3 regions of the Labrenzia sp. PO1 genome follow, and region 2 is predicted to be linked to each of the others. Evidence: predicted binding sites of a transcription regulator. Region 2 holds the regulator's gene; each other region holds the start of a gene.
What was found. Region 2 encodes LexA, which represses DNA repair genes until DNA is damaged. Its sites were predicted from a motif close to TGTTCNNNNTGTGTTCNG; they were not measured.
Positions count from the first base shown of each region.

Region 1: the regulator LexA is predicted to act here: its motif matches at 1,743-1,760, upstream of uvrA (excinuclease ABC subunit UvrA).
Region 3: the regulator LexA is predicted to act here: its motif matches at 2,275-2,292, upstream of HCG46_RS10675 (PA0069 family radical SAM protein).

Region 1 is NZ_JAAXCR010000003.1:410,872-415,741, reverse strand. Features, by position in the region: gene uvrA (excinuclease ABC subunit UvrA) at 1-1,546, opposite strand, end outside; gene HCG46_RS16885 (single-stranded DNA-binding protein) at 2,131-2,685, shown strand; gene HCG46_RS16880 (hypothetical protein) at 2,747-3,223, opposite strand; gene HCG46_RS16875 (L,D-transpeptidase family protein) at 3,755-4,870, shown strand, end outside.
Region 2 is NZ_JAAXCR010000003.1:157,236-162,105, reverse strand. Features, by position in the region: gene HCG46_RS15740 (acyl-CoA synthetase) at 1-86, shown strand, start outside; gene HCG46_RS15735 (hypothetical protein) at 179-982, shown strand; gene lexA (transcriptional repressor LexA) at 1,104-1,814, shown strand; gene HCG46_RS15725 (ComEC/Rec2 family competence protein) at 1,819-4,137, opposite strand; gene gltX (glutamate--tRNA ligase) at 4,359-4,870, shown strand, end outside.
Region 3 is NZ_JAAXCR010000002.1:604,923-609,792, reverse strand. Features, by position in the region: gene HCG46_RS10685 (F0F1 ATP synthase subunit B) at 1-215, shown strand, start outside; gene HCG46_RS10680 (ribonuclease HII) at 419-1,069, opposite strand; gene HCG46_RS10675 (PA0069 family radical SAM protein) at 1,115-2,227, opposite strand; gene HCG46_RS10670 (transporter substrate-binding domain-containing protein) at 2,383-3,225, opposite strand; gene HCG46_RS10665 (glycosyltransferase) at 3,595-4,290, shown strand; gene moaB (molybdenum cofactor biosynthesis protein B) at 4,344-4,870, opposite strand, start outside.

The sequences.
Region 1 (4,870 bases), 250 kb from region 2:
CGCCACCTGACAGTGTTCCGGAAGAGCGGGACAAGGTGAGATATTCAAGGCCAACGTCATTCAGGAACTTCAGCCGCTCGCGAATTTCCTTCAGGATGCGGCCTGCGATTTCGCTCTGTTTGTCGTTCAGTTGCTCCGGCAGGGCTTCAAACCAGAGGCTTGCATCGCGAATGGAATGTTCGGTGATCTGACCGATATGCCTGCCGGCAATCTTGACGGCAAGCGCTTCCGGCTTCAGACGGAACCCGCTGCAAGCCGGGCAGGCATGATCGGATTGAAACCTTGCCAGTTCCTCGCGAACCCAGGTGGATTCCGTCTCGCGCCACCGCCGTTCGATATTGCCGATTACACCTTCAAAGGTCTTCTCTGTCCGGTAGCTGCGGACGCCGTCATCATAGACGAATTCAATCTTCGCATTGCCGGTTCCATGAAGGATTGCCTCGCGCACTTCCGAAGGAAGATCCTTCCAGGGCGTTGCCATGGACACCTTGAAATGACTGCAGAGTGCTTCCAGCGTCTGGGCATAATAAGGTGATGTCGACCCTGTCTTCGCCCACGGCAGGACAGCTCCTTCGCGCAGGGAAAGCGAGTGGTCAGGAACAACCAGGTCTTCCTCGAAGGCGAGTGTCGTTCCAAGGCCATCACAAGTGGGGCAGGCACCGAAGGGATTGTTGAACGAGAACAGACGCGGCTCGATCTCCGGAATGGTGAAGCCGGATACCGGGCAGGCAAATTTTTCGGAAAAGATCAACCGTTCCGGGTTGCCGTTCTCGTCGGTCTTGTCGGCAAATTCGGCAATTGCAATGCCATCGGCAAGTTTCAGCGCCGTTTCCAGTGAATCGGCAAGCCGACCGGAGATATCGTCGCGCACGACGATACGGTCTACGACGACGTCGATATCGTGCTTGAATTTCTTGTCGAGGGCAGGGGCCTCGGAAATCTCATGGAAGGTTCCGTCGATCTTGACGCGCTGGAAACCCTTCTTCATCAGCTCGGCAAGTTCCTTGCGGTACTCGCCCTTGCGGCCGCGAACCATCGGCGCGAGCAGGTAGAGGCGGGCACCTTCTTCCAGCTCCAGAATGCGATCGACCATCTGGCTGACGGTCTGGCTTTCGATCGGCAGACCGGTAGCGGGGGAATAGGGAACGCCGACACGCGCAAACAAAAGGCGCATGTAATCGTAAATTTCCGTAACCGTTCCGACCGTGGAGCGCGGATTGCGGGACGTGGTCTTCTGTTCGATGGAGATTGCCGGCGACAGACCGTCGATCTGGTCGACGTCCGGTTTCTGCATCATTTCCAGGAACTGGCGCGCGTAGGCGGACAGGCTTTCCACGTACCGCCGCTGTCCTTCTGCATATATGGTGTCGAAGGCGAGTGACGACTTGCCTGAGCCAGACAGGCCGGTCATGACAATCAACTTGTCCCGGGGCAGGTCCAGGTCGACGCCCTTGAGGTTATGCTCCCGTGCGCCACGGATGCTGATGACCCGTGTTGGGTCCGCCTTCCAGGCTTCTTCCGACTGCGATCCCTTGGCTGTCTTCATTGTCGTTCTTCCTGACCGCATGCGTCGCCCAAAGCCGATTGTTGCTCTCGCATACGCTAAGATGGTCCATTGCCGATGATGTCTGTTTGCCCCGATATAGCAGTTTCGGGCGGAGCTTCCAGTGAGGCATTTCCATTATCGTGCCAGAGGCACTCGTCGATGCGATGCCTGATTGAATCGCTTTTACAGAAATGATAAGAACAAAACAAGTACATTAACGATTGCCGCGTCAGGAGCCGACCAGAAATAGGTGACCGAAACCTCGCAGTTCGTGAGATAATGTCCTGACAGAAAAATCGGGGCTTGATTGGAACAAAAGTGGAGCAAATTGTAACTAGGTGCAATCAAGGATTGTGTCTGTCGACTTTGCTCGAATTTTAGGCGGATGAACCAGGCGGCAGTTTGTAAGTTGCCTTGTGGAAAATGAGTGAAGCCTGGCGAAAATAGCGGCGAAGCTGTTGGCGTGCCGTTAGGGTTCTGGTTTCTAGCAGCAAAGCTTGCAACGTTGACCGTTTATCGACACGTGCCGGAGAAGCACACGAACATCGTCGGCGGGGTCAACGAAAAACAAACAGGAGTTCAGTATGGCGGGCAGCGTCAACAAAGTAATTTTGGTCGGCAATCTGGGAGCAGACCCGGAAATCCGCCGTACGCAGGATGGCCGCCCGATCGCCAATCTCCGGATTGCGACGTCGGAATCCTGGCGCGACCGCAACACCGGTGAGCGTCGTGAAAAGACGGAGTGGCACCGCGTCGTGATCTTCAACGACGGTCTTTGCAAAGTTGCGGAGCAATATCTGCGCAAGGGATCAAAGGTTTATCTCGAAGGCCAGCTTCAGACCCGCAAATGGCAGGATCAGTCCGGTCAGGACCGGTACTCCACCGAGATCGTGCTGCAGGGTTTCAACTCCAACCTGACCATGCTTGACGGCCGCGGCGAAGGTGGTGGTGCATCCGGCGGTCTTCCCGATTACGGCAATGACTCACAAGGCGGTGGCGGAGGTGGCTTCGGCGGCGGCGGTTCCGGTTCCGGCGGGAATTTCGGTGGTGGCTATGGCGGCGGTTCCAGCAGCGGTGGCGGTTACGGCGGTCCGTCCGGTGGCGGTGGCGGCCCTATGGACGACGAAATTCCGTTCTGATCTTTTTCTGCCCTACCGGGTGCGGTCCCATGCTTTGGGGCCGCGCACCAGGGTATGTTGATCAACCGCCGACGTTCGGGTCGTAAGGCGTGTTCGGGTCATCAACGCCGTCGTAATATTCCTTCGCACTGCCGAGACCGCAGTGATAGACGGCTTCTTCTGCGCGTGTGTCGCCACCCGTAATCGGGGCGCCGTTGTGATGCGCGAATTCATGAATGATGGTGGCCAGCACCATCCACCTGCCCATTTTAAAGGCCCGGTCACCAACCGCGATTTCCCCGGAAGGAACGTGGATTTCCCCATGTAGCGGTGAAATGGTCGGTCCGTAATTCACCCAAATCGAGCTGTCGTTGATCATGTCTGACAAGCTTCGCCCCTTGGGCAGCGTCCGGAAATAGGCATTACATCCTGGGTTGTTCTTGACCATCTTGAAAAGCTTGTTTCTGGCCCATTTCAGCTTTGAATACTGGGAAGAGTTGAAACTTGTGTATTTCCAGATCGGTGACGAATGGTCACCAACATTGAATTGAAACGGCATTTGGCTCTCCGGTAATGTCTCACGTACTCGTGAAGCCGTAGATACGCCTTTGATGAAGAAGGTGGCGTGATGCCAATCACGCGAGGTTGTTTTTCCAAACAGCCGCAGTTCTGTCGTTTCTGGCACCGTGATGGTGGGCAGCTGTCCTGTCAGCAACGAGGCAAAATCGTCACAGTCGACTGATTTCAAACCTGTGTAGGACGGCGCCTCTTAACCATCTGATGAACCCTGTTATAGTATCAAACGGTTTACGGGCGCAGTTTCCGGGAATCGGGTCGCGGGGCCCGGTTGCACGGTAACTGCGTTGCCATATCACGCTCGGATGTAGAACATCCTCGGCGGATATGCCGAACAGCCTTCGATCCTTGCAGGGAAGCAATAAAACCCTGGTGACTTGGGCAAGGCGTCAGGTTCGAAAAGATTTAAAATAAGCGGGTTTAGACAATGCGAGCGAATGCAATGGCACTGAGCGAATGTACCAGGAAAAAACCGAAACGTTCTGTCCTGGGGACGTCCCTCAGGGCTGGCTTGATGGCAACGGTGCTTTTTTCCGGTTTTAACCTGGTCTCGGTAGAGCCTGCTTCCGCGCAGGGGTTGTTCCAGCGTCTGTTCAATCCGGAAGCGCATCGCCGACAGCAGGAGCGTGAGCGCCAGCAGGATCTTAGCAAGAAGGTCGTTACCGCAAAGGTCTCTGCGCCGCGCTACCTCAATTACACGGCCGACAGCTGGAAGAAGGTTTCGCTGGCTGAGCTGTCGGAGATCAAGTCCGCCGAGGTGAAGCCTGATGTCCAGCCCGTTGAAACGACGGATGCCCCGAGCACCGAAAGCGATAGCCTGCCACAGGCTCCGGTCGTTCTGACCGCATTCGACACGGCGCGTCCGGCATTGAAAGACATGTCGCTCACCGTCCTTCCGGAAGTGGGTTCTGCAGTCATTTCATTCTATCGTGAGCATCCCGATTTCGTCTGGGTGAAAGACGGTAAGCCGACAGAAAAGGCAATCGCGGTCCGCAGCAGTCTCGCTGAAACAGGCAAATTTGCGCTGAACCCGGAAGACTATGTCGTCGATCTTCCCGTAACTGAAGGTCTTGAAGGTGAGGCACTCGATGCCGCTACGATGCGGTTCGAGATGGAGATGAGTGCAGCCGTTCTGACATATGTTCTGGATTCCAGGCGCGGCCGTGTCGATCCGAACCGGATTTCCGAATATCACGATCTGCCAAGGCATGAAGTCGATCTCGTTGCAGCCCTGGAAGGCTTCAAGGCAGCGGCCAATGCCGAAACAGCAGTTGCCAAAGCGCAGCCTCAGAGTGAACATTTCCGCAAGCTGACCGAAGAGTTGGCCCGCCTGCGAGCAGAAGATGAAGACGCCGACCAGATCGTCATCGCGCCCGGCACATTCCTGAAGGCTGGCAAATCCAGCCCGGAAATGAAGAACATCGTCGCCGCGATCGCCAAGAACGGCTCGGAGGAACTCAAGTCGGCTCATGAAGAGACGCTGACTGCCTATGATGGCGCTGAACTTTATTCTCCGGAACTCGTTGAGCTGGTGAAGGCTTTCCAGAAGGAAGCCAAGCTCACGCCGGATGGTATCATCGGCAAGAACACCATCAACGCGATGGTCGGCGAAACCAACGCGGCGAAGATC
Region 2 (4,870 bases):
TCATTCCCGCAATGCCGACAAGTGCCTATGGCAAGATCACCAAGAAACTGGTGCGGGAGCATTTGACCGAGAAAGGCCTGTTGTGAGACGGCCCGCCCCCAGGTCTCTGTCCGACATTCGTCATCCCGGCCCTTCTGCCATCAATCGGCTCCCCCATGCCAGATGTCTGGCGAAACCATTGGAAATCTCCCTGGCAGAGCAAACTCCCTTGCTGGAGGCGCTGGGCCGCTTCGCCACGCACCAAGGACTGAGCTCCGCCGTTCTCGATCTTTCCGGGCTGATGCTCGAAGCGTTCGACTTTGTGATGCCTGCCTGTGCAATCGATGACAGACATGCAGCCTGGTATAGCGACACGCACTCTTCGAAAGGCGCAACGCTGGAGTCCGCAGTTGCCATTCTCGGGATACGAGATGGTGAATGGTTCGCTCATGTACACGCTTATTGGCACGAGGAAGAAGTCGAGCACCTTGGCCACTTACTGCCGCATACGCTGAAGGTTGCGCATCAGGGGGCTATCAAAGGGTACGGCCTGCAAGGCGCAGCCTTCGTGGCATCGCTGGATCCGGAAACCGAATTCACGCTGTTTCGTGTGCAACAGGATGACGAACAGTCACGGACAACCGACTACAATGCGCTTATCACCACACTCGCTCCGTTTGCCGACCTGACGGACAGCATCCAAGAACTCGCAAAAGAGCTGAAAGCCCCCTCCTACGAAGTCTATGGACTGGGCAGTCTGGCCGGAGCAGCGTTTCGCGATGCCCAGCCGATGACAGGTCTGATCTCCGAGATACTCCTGACTGAAAACGCTGGCGCGAATCCGGAACAAGAGCTTTGTATCCCAATCCGCGCCGTTGATCTCGACGGTGGACTGCATCGGGGCATTCTCACCGCTGGTGGCGCGCCGACTTTGATCACCTGTGAACTGCTGATCCTGACCGGATCGAAGGATGACCTAAATCCGATATCGGAGACGGATTGAATACGGCAACTTGTTCGAAGCCAAGAACAGTAAGAGAACATTTACCCTTGCAGAACACAATGAGAACAGGTACCATGTTCTTGATTTGTACCAGATGTTTTCTCGGTCAGGGGACGCCTACATGCTGACGCGCAAGCAGTACGAACTGCTCATGTTCATTCACGAAAGACTGAAAGAAACCGGTGTGCCGCCGTCTTTCGACGAAATGAAGGATGCGCTCGACCTGCGCTCCAAGTCTGGCATTCACCGCCTGATCACCGCGCTTGAAGAACGTGGCTTCATCCGGCGCCTGCCGAACCGGGCCAGAGCCATGGAGGTTGTTCGTCTTCCGGACTCCATCGCACCCGGCCTGGGTGCTCCACGACCAAGAGGCAGCTTCTCACCTGAAGTCATTGAAGGCTCACTCGGCAAACCGGAGCCGGAAAAAGCTGCACCGGTGCCGGTGTCCAGTGTTACGGAAATTCCTGTCATGGGCCGCATTGCAGCCGGTGTGCCCATCGAGGCCATTCAAACACACAGCCATTCCATCACAGTGCCGCAGGACCTGCTTGGTCGCGGGGAACACTACGCGCTGGAGGTTCGTGGTGATTCCATGATTGAGGCCGGCATTCTGGACGGTGATACTGTTCTTATCCGCCGGACCGACAGCGCCGACAGTGGCGACATCGTTGTTGCACTTGTGGACGATGAAGAAGCCACCTTGAAGAGGCTGCGCAAGAAAGGCGCTTCCATCGCTCTTGAAGCAGCCAACCCGGCTTATGAAACCAGGATCTTCGGTCCCGGCCGCGTTCGTGTTCAGGGCCGCCTCGTTGCCCTGTTTCGTCAGTATTGACCAGTCACTCCTCTGCGCGCGCTTCGGCCACCGAGGCGCGCTCGGCTAGACGCAGGCTGTCTCTCGTTACCGTACCCTGGTGATGCCAGGGGCGCGGTGGATCAGGGATGGCAAACTTCAGTTTCTCGATTTTCAGATTTTCGTTTGGCGGATGGCCCGGTGCACTGGCACCGCTCGTAGCATTTACGGCCTGGCTGAAATCACCGGGCGATAGCCAGATGGAGACGGCACCACGTTCGGTGCGCGTACCGTGATCCAGGACGAGGGCTGCGCCGCAGCTCTCCGGAGCGACAAGATCGGTCACGACCAAATCGGCATATCGGCAATCCAGCTGAAACGCTTCAAATGTCTTTGGCTGCGCGATTGCAAGAAACGATTGCCTGCCATCCAGCCGTTCTGCGTCCTCTGAATTGACGTAGGCCCTGATGACACAACCGTCGTCATCGCAATTTCTTTGAGGCGATTTCATCTTGCGCGACAAGATCGCATCATTCCTCACTCCTTCCGACTGCAGCCAGAGATCACTTGCAAACGATCTCCCCCTAGCTGCGTAACGCAAAGTTCCCGTTTCATCGCGGGCAGCTATTCGAGAGCCGCTTGCAGCAATCTGGATATCCGGAGGCCGGCTGGTGAGAACAATCAATATTCCTGCGACGAGAGGCACTCCTGCGAGCACACGCTTTCTGCCAGGCACCAACAATCCGGCAAATAATGCTGATAGCAACAGCAATGCAGCAGCCCCGTCGAGCCTTCCGGAAGTTCCGCTGCCGGCATCCAGGGCTGCGGTAAAGGAAGCAACCTTCAACAGAAGTGAAACTCCGAAAGACATGACAGCCAGAGGGAGAGCCGCAAGGCCGAAGGGCATCAGAACGAATGCAAGTACTCCCATAGGCATCACAACAAGTGAAAACACCGGCATTCCCAGCAAGTTGCCGACAAGGCCATAGGGCGCGATGCGGCTGAAGTGATGAGCTCCTATAATGCCGGTCGCCAGCCCCGCGACCAATGCGGTTACGAACAGCCCTGCAGCCCACTTGCCGAGGTAAAGACAAGTCGCCATGCCCCATCCGGACACTCTTTCACCAGATGACAGGGAACGATCTCGCTGCCGCCACAGGTCATATACGGCGACCAGGCAGATCACGGCAGCGAAGGACATCTGGAAGCCGGGGAAAAACAACCGCTCAGGAGCAATCAGCAAGAGTACGAGGCCAGCCAACGCTACGCTTCGCAGGGTCAGGCCGCGTCGCCCCACCAGAATTCCGACAAAGACAATCGCGATCATCAGGAACGATCGTTGCGTCGCAACCGCACCACCGGACAGAAGCAGATAAATAACAGCAGCACCAAGGGCTGAAAGCGCGGCCCATTTATGCACCGGCCACCTGAGCGTCAGTATCGGCACCAACGAAAAGAGCAGCAAGACCGCCCCATAGGCGCCACCGGCAAAGAGCGCCATATGCAGCCCGGAAATTGCAAGAATGTGAGCCAATCCGGCGGCCCGTAAAATCTCTTCCTGCTCTTCGGTTATACCGCTGCGGTCTCCAACCAGAAGAGCAACGATCAGTGCGGTTTCCGGCCCTTCCGAAAGATTGCTCCTAATACGCTCCGCGAGGTCTATTCGAAGCTTGGCAACGGCAACGGCAGGGCGAAATTCATTTCCAGCCTCCTCAGTCTCGATGACCTCGGGGGACCCGAAACTGAAACCCGTCGCACCTATCTGCTGAAAGAAGGCCCGGAAGGAATAATCGTATCCTCCTGGAAAGACGGGACCTGCAGGGGGAAACAACCGCGCACTGACGCTCACGGTGCGCCCCACTTCAATGTCGCTTCCTGCCGGAACGCGCAAGCGCACTTTAGCGGGGAACTCGCCCTCCTCGACAGGACGCCCATTGACCGAGGATACGGCCAGCACGATCCGGTGACCGGCTGCCGCGCTGTCAATCTCTTCTATGTAGCCAGCCAAATCCGCGTTCATCTGTTCGGCAAGGCGAGGCGCCGAAACATATGCCGTTCGAAGACTGGAGGCTGCCAGTCCGGCAAAGAATGCCAGGAAGAGAACGACGGAAACCGCCACCGTGCCGCGCCGCTTCACACGCCAGAGAACCGCGCTTACCAGCAGGACCAGAACTCCCAACAGAACCCAGGAAGGTTCTTCGGGCAACCAAACGTAGACACCAATTCCCCCGGCAAACGCGAAGGCACACCACAACAGCCCTTGCGAATCCCAAAGACGATCTGCTGACGCATTGTGAGCAGAATAAGTGTGACCAGCGCCCGCTGGCCTTGAACTCCGTTTCTCACGTACTTCAGGCGTGAGCACGGCAGGTGATAAATCCTCGCGCTCAACATCAAGGGTTGCCGTTTGCGACCGGCCGGCAGAAATATCGAGCGGACCGGACCGTGACGTCACTTCAGCTCCTCGTTTTGGTCCAAGAAATGGCCGGAGCCCCTATTTAGCCTCGCCAAAGCCTGTGCTAAGACCGCGCCACCAATCCGGCGCGCTCCGCGCCGTCATACTGACAGAGACTTTCATAAAGCACCATGGCACAGAACATCGTCACGCGCTTCGCCCCATCCCCGACCGGGTTCCTGCATATCGGCGGCGCCCGCACCGCGCTCTTCAACTGGCTCTTCGCGCGTCATCACGGCGGCAAGATGCTGCTGCGGATCGAAGATACGGATCGGGCTCGCTCCACGCAGGAAGCGGTGGACGCATTGATTGACGGCCTGTCCTGGCTTGGGCTCGACTGGGACGGAGACCCGATCTCCCAGTTCTCCCGTGTTGAGCGCCACAAGGAAGTGGTCGAGGAAATGCTGGCCAACGGCACGGCCTATCGCTGCTACAGCACCCCGGAAGAGCTTGACGCCATGCGCGAGAAAGCCCGCGCCGAGGGCAAGCCGCCCCGCTATGACGGGACATGGCGCGAGCGAGACGCCTCCGAAGCCCCGGCCGGCGTTGACCCAGTTATCCGCATCAAGGCCCCTCAGGAAGGCGAGACAGTGGTCGACGATCTCGTTCAGGGTCGCGTCGTGATCCCGAACAAGGACCTTGA
Region 3 (4,870 bases), on a different contig from region 2:
GCCAGGCTCTGGAAGAAATGATTGCTCGCCGTACCAAGGCTGCGGAAGACAAGATTGCACAGGCCGAAAGCCAGGCAGTCGCTGAAGTCCGTGCCAAGGCCGCTGACATTGCCGTTGCCGCTGCCGAGGAAATCCTTGCAGCGAAGGTGAAGGATAAAGTCGCCGACGACATCCTCGCCAAGAGCATTGAGCAGGTGAAGGAGCGGCTGAACTAAGTTCGGTCCACTCTGCTGACAAATTGAAGAAGCGGCCTTTCGGGGCCGCTTTTTTGTTGCGGCAAGCAATTTGCACGCTACTTGGCACTAATCGGCAGCGAACGCCATTGCTGGTTGGTGTTGACGTGCCCGAAAGCAGAGGAATGTCGCTGACTTGCAGCGTATTTCCTGCCGTCTAAACCCAACCCGTCATGTCCGGAACCTCAAGACCCTGCAGCCAGCCTGACCGGCTTGAAGCTGAGGCGATGATGAACGGTCGGCCCATGGCGTTCCAGCGCTGCCTGGTGTTGCGGCACGCCATACCCCTTGTGCTGGGCAAACCCGTAGTCCGGAAAACTGGCGTCGAGGTGAACCATCATCCGGTCCCTTGTCACCTTCGCAACGATAGAGGCAGCCGCAACGCACAGGCAGCGGCCATCGCCCTTGATCAATGCCTGTCCGGCCTGTTTCAGCCCATGCGGCACATCTCGGCCGTCGACAAGAACGTAGTCGGGAACAAGTGGCAGGTGATTGACGGCCCGCACCATGGCCGAAAGGGTTGCGGTGCGAATATTGACAGCATCGATCGTTGCCGGTGAAGCGCTGGCGAGCGAGACATGGGCTGTAGCAACAATCTGCTCGAAAAGTTCTTCTCGCCGGGCTTCTGTCAGTTTCTTGGAATCATTGAGGCCAACCGGTACCCGGTCGTAATCCAGGATAACCGCGGCCGTGACCACGGGCCCAGCCCAGGGGCCGCGACCGGCTTCGTCTACGCCGCAGAGCCGACCGTCAAAGGATTTCGCGTGCTTACGCTCGATCACAAGGTCCGGGCTATCGGGAAAGGCAAGGTCAAAGAGGGAAGGGCTGAACGTCATGAACTGCACCCTGCCGTCCGGCAGCAAGTTTCTCAAGATCTTGCGTCAAAACAGGTCCAATTGCACACCGCCTTTTTGCGGCTGGACGAAGGCCTCGGTGTTGAGCTTTCGGCGACGCAGATTGAGGCCAAGGCGTTTCGCTCCCAGCGAGAACCGTTTGGCAATCTGGTCGGCATAAGGACCTCTCCCGCGCATGCGCTCGCCCCATTTGGCGTCATAGTCCTTGCCGCCGCGCATGGCGCGGATCAGGTTCATCACATGGCGGTAACGGTCCGGACGCTCTCGCAGCAGCCAGTCCCGAAAGAGTTCCGACACTTCCAGGGGAAGCCGTAAAAGGATGTAGGCAACCTCCGTCGCGCCATGCTCGGCTGCCGCTTCCAGAACGTTTTCAATTTCGCTGTCTGTCAGGGCTGGGATCACAGGCGCCATCATTACGGACGTGGGAATGCCCGCGTCGGAGAGAGCCCGGACGGCCTCAAGCCTTTTGTGGGGTGCAGACGCACGCGGCTCCATGGCCCGGCAGAGTTTCTTGTCGAGCGTCGTGACCGACAAGGCAACCTTCACCAGATTTCGTTCTGCCAGCCTCGACAGAATGTCGATATCTCGCGTGACCAGGGCTGACTTGGTGACGATCGCAACCGGGTGTGAGCAATTGTCCAGCACTTCCAGGATCTCACGCATCAGCTTGTAGCCGCGTTCCATAGGCTGGTAGGGATCAGTGTTCGTGCCGATGGCGATCACGCGCGGCTGATAACCGGGGCGGGAAAGTTCACGTTCAAGCAACTGTGCGGCATTGGGTTTGGCAAACAGCCTGGTTTCGAAATCCAGGCCCGGAGACAGCCCCATGAACGCGTGGCTCGGTCTGGCGAAACAGTAGATGCATCCATGTTCGCAGCCCCGGTAGGGATTGATCGAGCGGTCGAAGGAAATATCCGGCGACTCGTTTCGGGTGATGATTGTGCGCGCACGCTCTTCCTGAACCTGGGTTTTCAGCGGCGGCAGGTCTTCAAGCGTTTCCCAGCCATCGTCGAAACATTCACGAGTTAATTTCTCGAAGCGGCCGGAGGCATTGAGCGCAGCCGCGCGTCCCCGCCGCCTGTGCTCGGAAACGGAGCGGACATCGGGTACAAGGCCGGCTGCGTCGGCTGGTAGTGAAATCTCATCGGGGGGACTGAAGGGCACGCGAGAACGTCCAGGTTATGAAATGGAACATAACAAGAACATTATCACGACGCCAACGCGACGCAAGATGCTGTTTACACCTTGTGGGTTTTGACCTTCAAAAGATGGTGGACTGCAGACCAGGCCGGAATTCAGGAACCGCCACGGTCATCGTGACCTGGCCGGCGACCAAGGTATTTGATCAGGATCGCATCCAGCGTCCCGTCGGACTGCATCTCGCGAATGGTTTCGTCGTAGCGTCCGGGAAGGCTTTTGATGTCCGGGTAGGTCGAGGCTTTGGCAAAGACGTTGTAGTAGGGCTTCGTTATCAGCGGCAGCGGTAACGTCGCCAACTGGTCCAGCCTCCCGGCCTTCTTTTCCTCGTAGAGCGTGCTGATGGTGTTCATGGGAACGGCGTCCACACGCTTTGCCAGCAGCATGCCGATCTGGAGATTGTTACTGGCGACCGTCTGAAAATCGAGGCCGGCGTTGAGGAACTCCGGCGTATAGGCGAAATCCTGCGTGATACCGATCTGCAGCCCCTTCAGGTCGTCGTAGCCTTCGAAACGGATTGTCCCGGCATCTTCGGCGCGGATGAAGAAGCTCCAGCTGATGTCGATGTAGCTTTCGTCTGGATAGTTCAGGTACTCCATCCGGTCCGGCTTCTTGGAAAACAATAGCAGCATGTCCGCCCGTCCGGCGCGCGCTTCCTGTTGGATGCGGGTTCCGGATTCGACCAGTTCCAGCGAATAGGAAAGGCCGAGACGGCGCATGACTTCATCGAGAACTTCGACGTCGATACCCTTGTACACCCCGTCTTCAAGAAACTTGTATGGCTCTTCCGGGGTTGCCAGCACCACGAGGTCTCGGGCCGATGCTGTCCCGGCCAGCAAAGCCAGGGACAGAACAAACCCGGCGAGCCCCATGAAGATCCGGCCGAGCGTCTGCGTCAGGTATCCTGCGCCTGAAGTTGGCTGTTGATCGGGTGTCGTCATGGCGCGATCGCTTGGGTTCTGGTCGAAGTAAGAGCTTTCAGCTTTGGTATGCACTCTTAAGATAACATGAAACCCGGCACTTCCATTTGCCGAAAAGGGGCTATTTTCCTGAAAACCGTCAAATGGATACCGATCGGTTTCACACTGGAGCAACTTTTCACGGCCCTATGACAAATGTGAAAGAGGTACTGCTACAGCTTTCGCCCGGTCTTTTCTTTTCATGCAACCAAAGTAGACATTACCCGGCGATATATATCGCGAAGGTTGGTGGCCGATTATTGGAGTTTGTTAAGAACCCCAACAAAAAAACAGCTCCCGGCTCGTCGGCGACACTCGCACTTTGAAAAAAATCATGTAAAACTTGAGATCATGATCAGCGTCATCATTGCGACAAGAAATTCCGAAACCGAACTCGTTCACGCGCTTTCGGCCCTGGTGCCGGCAGCTGCAGAGGGCGTTATCCGCGAAGTTATCGTGGTCGATGGTGGTTCGTCGGACAATACCGAGAAGGTTGCCGACGCGGCCGGGTGTGTCTGGACCAGCCGGGGCAATGCTTCCCGCAGCGAACGCCTTGCCTATGGCGCCTCCATGGCGAGCCGGGGCGACTGGCTATTGTTCCTGCGGCCGGAAACGCTTCTGGAAAGCGGCTGGCATCATGAGGCCCAGGCCTTCATCGAGCGGGCAGCCCGTGCCTCCAACGGTCCACGGACCGCCGCAAGCTTCCGCCTTCGCTATGAGGCTTTCGGGCTCAGTGCGCGGGTAAGCGAGTCTTTTGCAGCCTTGCGGTCCCAACTGCTTGGCATGCCTTACGGCAACCAGGGCCTGCTGATCTCCAGACAGTTTTATCAGAAGCTCGGCGGCCATCGGCCGTTGCCGGAGCTGGAAGATCTCGATATCGCCAAGCGTATCGGACGTGGGCGGATGGTGTTCTTGCGGGCTGCCGCCGTCTCTTCGGGTGAACCCGAGCGGGAAGGGCTGTTTTCCAGGTTCCGCCAGGCCTTCGCACGCTTTTGCGTCGGTACCCTGCGCATTCCAGCGAGCGTTGCCGTCAAGCTGCACGGCTGAACAAGGCACTGCTTGGTTCTGGGCGGATACGCTCTTCTTCGGTATGGTGGCGATCACGCCTCCCGCAGCTTGCCGCGCTTCAGGTGCTCGTCCAGCCTGGGCATGATCTCCACGAAATTGCAGGGCATGTGACGATAGTCCAGCTGCCATTTCAGGATACCGTCCCAGGCGTCCTTGCAGGCGCCCGGGGAACCGGGGAGCACGAAAATATAAGTCGCCCCGGCAACGCCGCCGGTCGCACGGGACTGGATCGTGGAGGTGCCGATCTTGTCGTAGGAGATCCGGTGAAAGACCTCTGAAAACCCGTCCATGCGTTTTTCGAACAGAGGCTCCATAGCCTCCGGCGTCACGTCACGGCCGGTAAAGCCGGTGCCGCCGGTCGAGACGATCACATCCACGCCCTTGTCATTGATCCAGCTTTTGACGACCGCCTGAATGGCCGGAACGTCGTCGGTGACGATCTGCCTGTCCGCAAGCGTATGTCCTGCCTTTTCGATCCGGTCCACCAGGGTATTGCCGGAGCGGTCTTCTGCCAGCTTGCGCGTGTCCGATACCGTCAGCACAGCAATGTTGAGCGGAA